Regions from separate parts of the Leuconostoc aquikimchii genome, predicted to be linked through region 1. Evidence: predicted binding sites of a transcription regulator. Region 1 holds the regulator's gene; each other region holds the start of a gene.

Region 1 (2,210 bases):
TTTCCGCCACTTGCATGGCTTGTTAAGTCTGCTGGTGCTTTTCCTGTTGATCGCGAAAATGTCGGTCCAAGTGTTATCAAAATACCAGTTCAAGAGTTAAAACACGGTAACCGATCGCTCATCATGTTTCCTTCTGGTTCCAGACACAGTGACGACTTAAAAGCTGGCTCTTTGTTAATCGCAAAGATGTCTGGGAAAGCAATTGTTCCTGCTGTGTATCAAGGACCAGTCTCATTTAGCCAGTTGTTTAAGCGTAACAATACAATCATCAATTTCGGCGAACCGATTGTGATTTCGCGTAAAGACCGACTAAATAAGGAAAATATTGCCAAATATACGCAGATGATTCAAGACGCTTTTGATCAATTAGATCAAGAAGTAGATCCTAACTGGATTTATATCGATCCTAAACGTGAAAAAAAATAAGCCTAATGGCTTATTTTTTTTGCGCTTGTTCGCTTTGTTGCTTCATTTGAGCCATCATTTGATTTAATTTCTTTTGTGATGGTTTTTGACCCATTGACATCATCATTGACTTCATCATTTCTTCTGAAATTGGTGGGTTCTTTGCTAAGTAACTCTTCATTGAGTTACGTGCTAAGAAGAATCCAGCCGCTAATCCGATAATTAAAGCCAAAACTGCAATCAAGATAACGAGTCCGATATTTAAAGTCATAGTCTTCCCCTTAATAAATTTCTAAGATTAATTATAGCATAAAGCACAAGGTAATGACGTCACAATTTATCAAAATACTAACTCACGACTTGCAACCGTATTATCCACAGACTTTTTCTGAATCTAGGCGCAAGTTTAAAGAATTAATAAATATTTTTAGTAGATAACTTATTAAAATATAAAAAACGAACAAATGTTTGATTTATCGTTTGCTTTTCGTTATAATTAATACATATTAAATCGAGTAGTATTAAGGAATGAGATCCAAAATGACAAGTCAAATTCAAGAAAGCAAACAGCTTCAGGTGCTAAGGTTTATCCATGACGCACAAATAACAAATGGCTATCCACCTACAGTGCGTGAAGTTGGTGAAGCTGTCGGATTATCCTCTTCTTCAACAATTCATGGTCATATTGAACGGTTAGTTAAAAAAGGGTACCTTTTAAAAGATGCCTCAAAACCTCGTGCACGTGCCATCGAAGTCACTGATTCTGGTTTAGAAGCTTTGGGTGTGTCCATTACTCCTGGTCGTATCCCCGTGTTAGGACTTGTTACTGCCGGTACGCCTATCTTGGCCGTTGAAGAAGAAGCCACTGAATTTTTCCCGATTCCTGACAATTTGATGCAATTTGATGGTGACATGTTTATGCTAAATGTTCGCGGAAATTCTATGGTCAATATCGGTATCTTAGATGGCGATAAAGTCATCGTTCGTAAACAAGATAATGCTGATAACGGCGACGTCGTAGTGGCTATGAATGATGACAACGAAGCAACCGTTAAACGCTTTTTCCGAGAAGCAGATCATTTCCGTTTGCAGCCTGAAAATGATGCTATGGCGCCAATCATTCTTAAAAGCGTTTCTATTTTGGGTAAAGTCATCGGCCTCTACCGTGATGCAATTTATTAACAGCAAAAAAGCGTTTGGAAATTTCCAAACGCTTTTTTGCTGTTAACTTATATCTGCCACTTGGCAGGATTTTGTTGCCAATTTTGCAGTGTTGCTACTTGTGACGTGTTCAAATCACCACGTTTGATAGCTGCAGCTATCAATTGAGAATAAGTTGTCAATGATTTAAAAGTCAATTTTGCATTGGTAAAATTAATCAATCCTTCAGGTAATTCATACGAAAAAATTGATACAACGCCTACAACGTCTGCACCCTCTTTACGTATCGCTTCAACAGCACCTAATACTGAGCCACCCGTTGAGATCAAGTCATCAATTAACACAACTTTTTTACCAGCAACCGCTACACCTTCTGTTTGACGACCAGCGCCATGATCTTTTGGTTTAGAGCGTACATAGATCATCGGCTTATTCATTTTCTCTGAAACCCATGCAGCATGTGGTATACCAGCCGTTGCAACACCACCAATAATTTCAACATCACCATATGATTCTTGAATTAATGCGACTAAACCTTTATAAATATTTTGACGCACTTTTGGATAGCCAATAGTCATGCGATTATCCGTATAAATAGGACTTTTAATACCCGATGCCCACGTAAACGGTGACTCTGGTGAAAA
Region 2 (2,210 bases), 1.0 Mb from region 1:
CGGCAAGAAAATAATTACCGTCTGTTTACTGACAAGGAGTTAAATTGGATTGAGTTTATTAAACGCGCTAAAGCAACTGGTATGCCACTTGCTAAAATTATGACATATGCTAAATTACGAGAGCAGGGACATGAAACAATTAAAGCAAGAATCGCCATTTTAGAACAACAAGAGCAGATACTTCATGAGGAACAAGAGAAAATACAAGGCCATATTGATTTTTTACAAAAGAAAAAGCAGTACTATGCACAAATCACTGCTAAAAACGAGGCGTAACACATAAATGATGGTTTTTGAGTCATTCAGTACGCTTTGTCAAATGATTTTGGCAGTGTGTATAACCTATAACAACTACTTTTGACTGAAAAATTAACGATTCTACGGTACATTAGATGAAACAGAAAGGAAACGCATTAATGAAATTAGGGAAACAAATAAAAGTTATCCTGATATTCACAATCTTTTGTTGCTTACTGTCATTTTTGACGTTTCTTTAGATGATTTAGTCAAAGGAGACTTAGTGTTCATGGAAAACGAATTACAAAACAACGACAGTCGTCATAAAATGAATCAATATGCGGCCATTATGATGACTTCATTTGTGTTAACTGCCTTGTCGTTAGGTGGCGTTTTTTGGTTAAGAGGGTTACAGTGAGTCTACTGGTACCACTTTTTTTATTGGTACTCGGTATATTTAGCACATTCAAAATAGAAAAGTTAAAAAAATCCGCAGACGTCAGCACGTTTGCGGAAATTATCGCTTTTTCAAAGGGTAAACCATTAGAGCAATTGAAAAGAAATCGCCAAGTTAGTACCAAATTTTTTCAAAAAATTGGTGTGGTGACTTTGTTTACAGTAGTATTTTTGATGATCTGTTTACTCGCTATAGGGATTGCTTACTTATTGAAATAATGGGCAATTTTTTTGAAATTAGTAAATGTATTCAAGCAGAATGACGAGTATGTAAAGTTAACAGCAATGGCGCGAACGTTTGTTCTTTTTCGCGGATTGGATTATAATAAGAATAGTATAGGAAGGTTTCATGGCTCTCAAAAGTTTGAATTATGAGAGCTATAGCAAACTAATAAATTTTTAACTGAAAGCGGTTTTTTATGAAACAAGCAGTTTTTTTAATGTTAGATGACTATGCTGATTGGGAAGGTGCACATCTTTCAAGTATGTTGAACGTAGAATCAGATTGGGACGTTAAAACTGCCTCCGTTAAAAAGGAAGTTGTTTCGATTGGCGGCTTAAAAACATTAGTTGATTATCAATTAGAACAGATACCTGTTAACAGTGACCTTTTGATATTAATTGGTGGTAATTCTTGGTCTCTCGAAAATAACAGCTTAAGGCAATTAATTGCTGAAAGATTAGCGAATAATAAACCGGTAGGTGCAATATGTGGAGCGGTCGATTACCTGGCTAAAAATGGTTTACTGACACATTTTAAACACACCGGTAATGCGCAATATCTATGGCAAAATTTTGACCAATATCAAAATAAAAATGATTTTATTGAAAAACAAGTAGTAAGAGATCAAAATTTAGTAACGGCGAACGGGACTGCATCATTAGAATTCACCCAAGCAGTATTAAAAATGATTTGTTTTAAGAATAGTGCACAAATAGATAAAAATATTGATTTATATAAAATAGGTTTTTATCAATATTGTGCTAAGTATGGGAATCCATTTAATTGAATTTTAGAATCAAGTATGCAGTTGGTTATCAGTGGGCCAGCGACTTAGAAATAGTTGTTTAAGCAATCAATTCAGATCAGCCAATGCTTTTTATTCAATGCTAGCCTGTTATGTCTGAAAAATCAAACACCTTGTTTAAGTCATCGGTTGTTAGATACTTTGACAAGTAATGTTTCTCGTTATTAATGAAATTCGAATTGTGTTCTGAGAGATATGAGATTAAGTTTGATTTTTTAATTAATATTAAGCCTAACTCTTTTTTATTTTGTAGATATAATGCCAACCCTTGTAGATTAAAAAGTCGTGCACGGTGATAATAATCTTTTTCTTGTTGATTAAAATAATTGGTTAGTTTTTGGATTAATAAGTCAGCAGTGTCAAGGTGGTTATAATCATTATGATTGCTGGTATCATTCGCACATGTGCAGGAATTATGGCTAAATTATCGCCTTTAGGGAAAGAAAATTAAAAGAATGGTGATTACCGACCATTCTTTTAATACGATTA
Region 3 (2,210 bases), 310 kb from region 1:
TGATTATGTTCAGTATTGGTTTCACATTGATTGGTTTACCCTATGGTATTTTATTGGCATTAATGGCGGGATTCTTTAACATGATTCCATATGTTGGTTCAATTATTGCGCAAGTGCCAGTTTGGACAGTTGCACTCATTGCAGGTGGACCGAAAATGTTGATTTTAGCCATTATTGTCTTGGCGATTGAACAGCCAATTGAGGGCCACGTTATTGCACCCAAAATTTTGGGTGAAGCGTTATCTATCCATCCAGTAACTGTCATTGTTGTGTTATTAAGTAGTGGTCATATTTTTGGTGTGCTGGGAATTATTTTAGCCGTACCAACCTATGCTGTTTTAAAAGTTATTGTGACTCGTATTTATATGTGGTGGCGTAACAATTCAGAATTTTATAAAGATGAAGATGAAGATGAAGATGAAGTGGAAGAAATATAAAAATGACAAATCATATTGTATTGTTTGAACCTTTAATGCCAGCAAATACTGGTAATATTGCCCGTACAACCGCTGGTACAGATGCGATTTTACATCTCATTGAACCGTTGGGTTTTGATCTCGATGATAAACATGTTAAACGTGCAGGGTTGGATTACTGGGAGCATGTCAAATTAGTAAAACATGCAAGTTTACCTGACTTTTTGGCAACTTTGGATGAAAAAGATCAACTTTATTTAGTATCTAAATTTGCTAATATGGCTTATACACAGCCCAATTATAAGCAAGCGGAAGGCGATCAATATTTTTTATTTGGGAAGGAAACAACTGGCTTACCAGAAGTGTTTATGCGCCAAAATTCTGAAAAAGCGATTCGAATTCCACAAAATGACACACATATTAGGTCATTAAATCTATCCAATACGGTTGCAATTGTTTTGTTTGAGGCTCTCCGTCAGCAAAGTTTCCCCAATTTGGACACGATTCATACTTATGAACAAGACAAGTTGAAGTAAGTATTTGACAGCATTTAGAAAAGCTGTTATCATAATATAGTTATTTCAGTAATGATATAGCACTGACCATGGCTCGTTGGTCAAGCGGCTAAGACGCCGCCCTTTCACGGCGGAATCGAGAGTTCGATTCTCTCACGAGCTATAAAAAGTCGCAGCTATCGTTGCGGCTTTTTATATTCTTTCTGTAAGACATTTTTAAGTTTGCAAACGAACAACTGTTTGCCTAGATTTCATGATAAAATAAAGTATTACATAATAATTAATTATAAAGGTGAAGATAATTGGCCACACGAAAAACACCACAAAAGCGACGTGCAACAACGTCGCGGAAAAAAGCAAGCACCAGTCATATTATTAGTAAAAATATTGCCATTTTAGTGAGCGCATTGTTTGGTGTATTAGGGATATTTAAGCTGGGTCTATTAGGCGCATATGTGGCGAATCTCTGGCGTTTTTTCTTCGGTAATTTGTATTTAGGATTTCTAATACCCTTGACGGCAGCGCTGATTTATTATTTTATATTTAAAAAATTACCCAAAGTTGCGAGCCATTTTTGGATTGGGGCCCTGATGGTTTATATTGCATTACTCACCATATCTTCTTTGTTGTTTTTTACATACACATTGAAAAATGGTAGTGGTTATATTAGTGAAGTTGGTCGGTTAATTGGGCAAGACTTTGTAAATAAAGCAGCGAATACACCTGTAGGTGGTGGTAGTGTTGGTGCAATAATTTATCAACTATTATTTACGCTCATGTCAAATATTGGTACATGGATAGTGACAATAATAGTATTGTTTAGTGGTATTATTATTTTTTTCCGCATCCCTGCCCGTGATTTAACGCAAAAAGGTATCGAAAAAGCGCAGAAAGGTGTTACTTATATTCAAGATCAGCATGCGAATATGCCACAACGTGCACCGCTTTTTAAAAAGCGTGACCGACAAAAAAAGCGGATTAGTGATTATGACACTGATCCATTAGGTGTGCATAAAGAATCAGTCGTGGCGACCGATGAAGCCCCATTGTCAACTCATGATAAGGCAACGCAAGTAGGTGGTAATTTTGTAGAGCCTGAGATTAAATGGCAAGGGCCTGTAACAGCAGAAGCAAAGAAGCATGATGCTGTGGTAAAACCAGTGACAAAGAACATAGAAAAACTGACTGAATCTAATGACGAACATATTGAATTGGCTACAGGTACACCTGAAAATGAGAATCCAGACTATCAATTGCCAACCATTGATTTGTTAACACA
Region 4 (2,210 bases), 260 kb from region 1:
TAATTCTATCTTTCTATTTTTACACAAGTGTATTTAAATTTAATATGTCAACACCTAGTATATCACGTTTAAAACAACGTCATTTCCTCAAAAGCGCTAGATTGTAAATTACTCATTGAAACGCCTAACATTCGAATTGAAAACGGCAACGTTATCATATCATCAAAAACATTCTGAGCATTGTCAACGAATAGATCTTCCGACAAAGGCCATGGTGTCTCACGCGTGATCGCACGTGTTTTGGTGTTGAATTCATCATCACGCACTTTAATATTAAGTGTTCTACCAACCAGACCATGTGTCTTCAACGTACTGATCAAAGCAACAACCAATTTTTTAAATTCGTATTGTATATCGAATTCATTGCGTAAAAAATGATCATATGTCTCCTCTTTAGCAATAGATTGCCGTTGCCGTTGCCATTGAACCTCACCAAAATGAACGCCACGGGCCTGATAATATAGATGTTCCCCAATTTTCCCAAACTGTGCGCGTAATTCATCATACGACATTGTTCTTAAATCTGCCCCGTTTTTAATATCTAACTGTTTAAATTTTTCATATGTTTTTTTCCCTACCCCACGAAAATCGGCAATAGCTAACGCATCAAGAAACGGCAACATATTTTGTGATGTGATCACCGTGACACCATTTGGTTTATTGTATTCGGATCCCAATTTTGCTAACAGCTTATTATGTGAAATACCAATAGAACTTGTGAGGCCAGTCACTCTTAAAATTTCGTGTCTAATATGCGCTGCCTCCATTGAACCTGACGACGTTAAATCACTCAGGTCAAGGTATGCTTCATCTAACGCTACCGGTTCAACTTTTTTGGTAAACGTGTGAAAAACATCATGAATTTGGTCAGAGACAGCTTTATATTTAGTGAAATCAGGGGTTAAAAACACACCATCGGGTGCCAATTGTTTTGCTTCAGAGGCGCTCATAGCTGAATGAATACCTAGTTTTCTTGCAGCATAATTAGCTGTTGCTACCACACCTCGCCCACCTGTTTCTTCAGGGTTACGTGCTATAATTAATGATTTATGTCGCAGTTTCGGGTTATCACGCATTTCAATCTGCGCATAAAACGCATCAAGGTCAACGTGCAAAATTTTTCGCGTATCATTTGTAATCATAAACTCTACCATACAATTATTTTAACATAACGAACACCAGTTCGTTTACCTACTTATAATTAAGTTCACAATAATTTAACACATAAAAAAACCCCTGACCGAAGAGGGCATGGTCAGGGGGGCGATAACCGAAGTTATCAGTTAAATCAATCAGTAATTGGGGGGCTGATTGAAACATTACTAGGGGAGTAATGAAACTCAAATATTATTCGAGTATGTTTTAATTATATACCCTTAACGACTTGTTTAGATATCATCAGTTTTGCTGTTTCGTTACATAAATATTACATCATGACGTTCATCATACCACGCATGACTATAGCACCATGCCACACTTATTTTAGACTCTAAAAAAACACCCAAATGGATGTTTTTTAAGCAGATTAAACGTCGCGACGACGTTCTTTGATACGAGCTGCTTTACCTTGTAATGCACGCAAGTAGTACAACTTGGCACGACGTACTGCACCAAAGCGAATAACTTCAATTTTTTCAACACGTGGTGAATGTAAAGCGAATGTACGCTCAACACCAACACCAGATGAAATTTTACGAACAGTGTATGTTGCTTGAATACCAGCACCCTTACGCTTGATAACAACACCTTCAAATAATTGAATACGTTCACGTGAACCTTCAACAATTTTGGCGAACACTTTAACAGTGTCACCGGCGCGGAAATCAGGCATATCAGAACGTAATTGTACTGATGTAATGTTTTCTAAAATACTATTTTGACGCATTGGTAATTCTCCTAGTCGATAATCTTACACTTGCCCTTAGGCTAAACGCACAGCGGATTAGCGTTAATATGGCCTTCAAGCCTTTTTTAATTGTATCAAATTATTTGTTGATTGTCTATCATTACTTCGTATATGACATCAAATCTTCTGTCATGACATCAATTTTAGCCTGTGACGCTACTTGTGAATCAGATTCAACACCAATATAGAATTTCAACTTTGGTTCAGTACCTGAAGGTCGAATAGCGACCCATGAACCATCTTCAAGCCAGTACTTTAATACATTGGCTTTTGGTTGTGGTAACGTCGTTATTTCACCGTTAAC

The links. The regulator LexA, encoded in region 1, represses DNA repair genes until DNA is damaged. The targets are predictions, from matches to a motif close to CNAACANNTGTTNG.
Region 2: the regulator LexA is predicted to act here: its motif matches at 985-998, upstream of AB3K24_RS00535 (type 1 glutamine amidotransferase family protein).
Region 3: the regulator LexA is predicted to act here: its motif matches at 1,161-1,174, upstream of AB3K24_RS04155 (FtsK/SpoIIIE family DNA translocase).
Region 4: the regulator LexA is predicted to act here: its motif matches at 1,173-1,186, upstream of dinB (DNA polymerase IV).

The regions. Positions count from the first base shown of each region.
Region 1 is NZ_JBFPER010000001.1:1,129,340-1,131,549, forward strand. Features, by position in the region: gene AB3K24_RS05565 (lysophospholipid acyltransferase family protein) at 1-426, shown strand, start outside; gene AB3K24_RS05570 (YneF family protein) at 437-676, opposite strand; gene lexA (transcriptional repressor LexA) at 946-1,587, shown strand; gene pyrE (orotate phosphoribosyltransferase) at 1,635-2,210, opposite strand, start outside.
Region 2 is NZ_JBFPER010000001.1:87,082-89,291, forward strand. Features, by position in the region: gene AB3K24_RS00525 (MerR family transcriptional regulator) at 1-276, shown strand, start outside; gene AB3K24_RS00530 (hypothetical protein) at 527-655, shown strand; gene AB3K24_RS00535 (type 1 glutamine amidotransferase family protein) at 1,113-1,703, shown strand.
Region 3 is NZ_JBFPER010000001.1:817,576-819,785, forward strand. Features, by position in the region: gene AB3K24_RS04140 (AI-2E family transporter) at 1-437, shown strand, start outside; gene AB3K24_RS04145 (tRNA (cytidine(34)-2'-O)-methyltransferase) at 440-952, shown strand; tRNA gene AB3K24_RS04150 (tRNA-Glu) at 1,023-1,094, shown strand; gene AB3K24_RS04155 (FtsK/SpoIIIE family DNA translocase) at 1,234-2,210, shown strand, end outside.
Region 4 is NZ_JBFPER010000001.1:1,389,174-1,391,383, forward strand. Features, by position in the region: gene AB3K24_RS06830 (DHH family phosphoesterase) at 1-1, opposite strand, end outside; gene dinB (DNA polymerase IV) at 69-1,154, opposite strand; gene rplS (50S ribosomal protein L19) at 1,526-1,885, opposite strand; gene AB3K24_RS06845 (phospho-sugar mutase) at 2,007-2,210, opposite strand, start outside.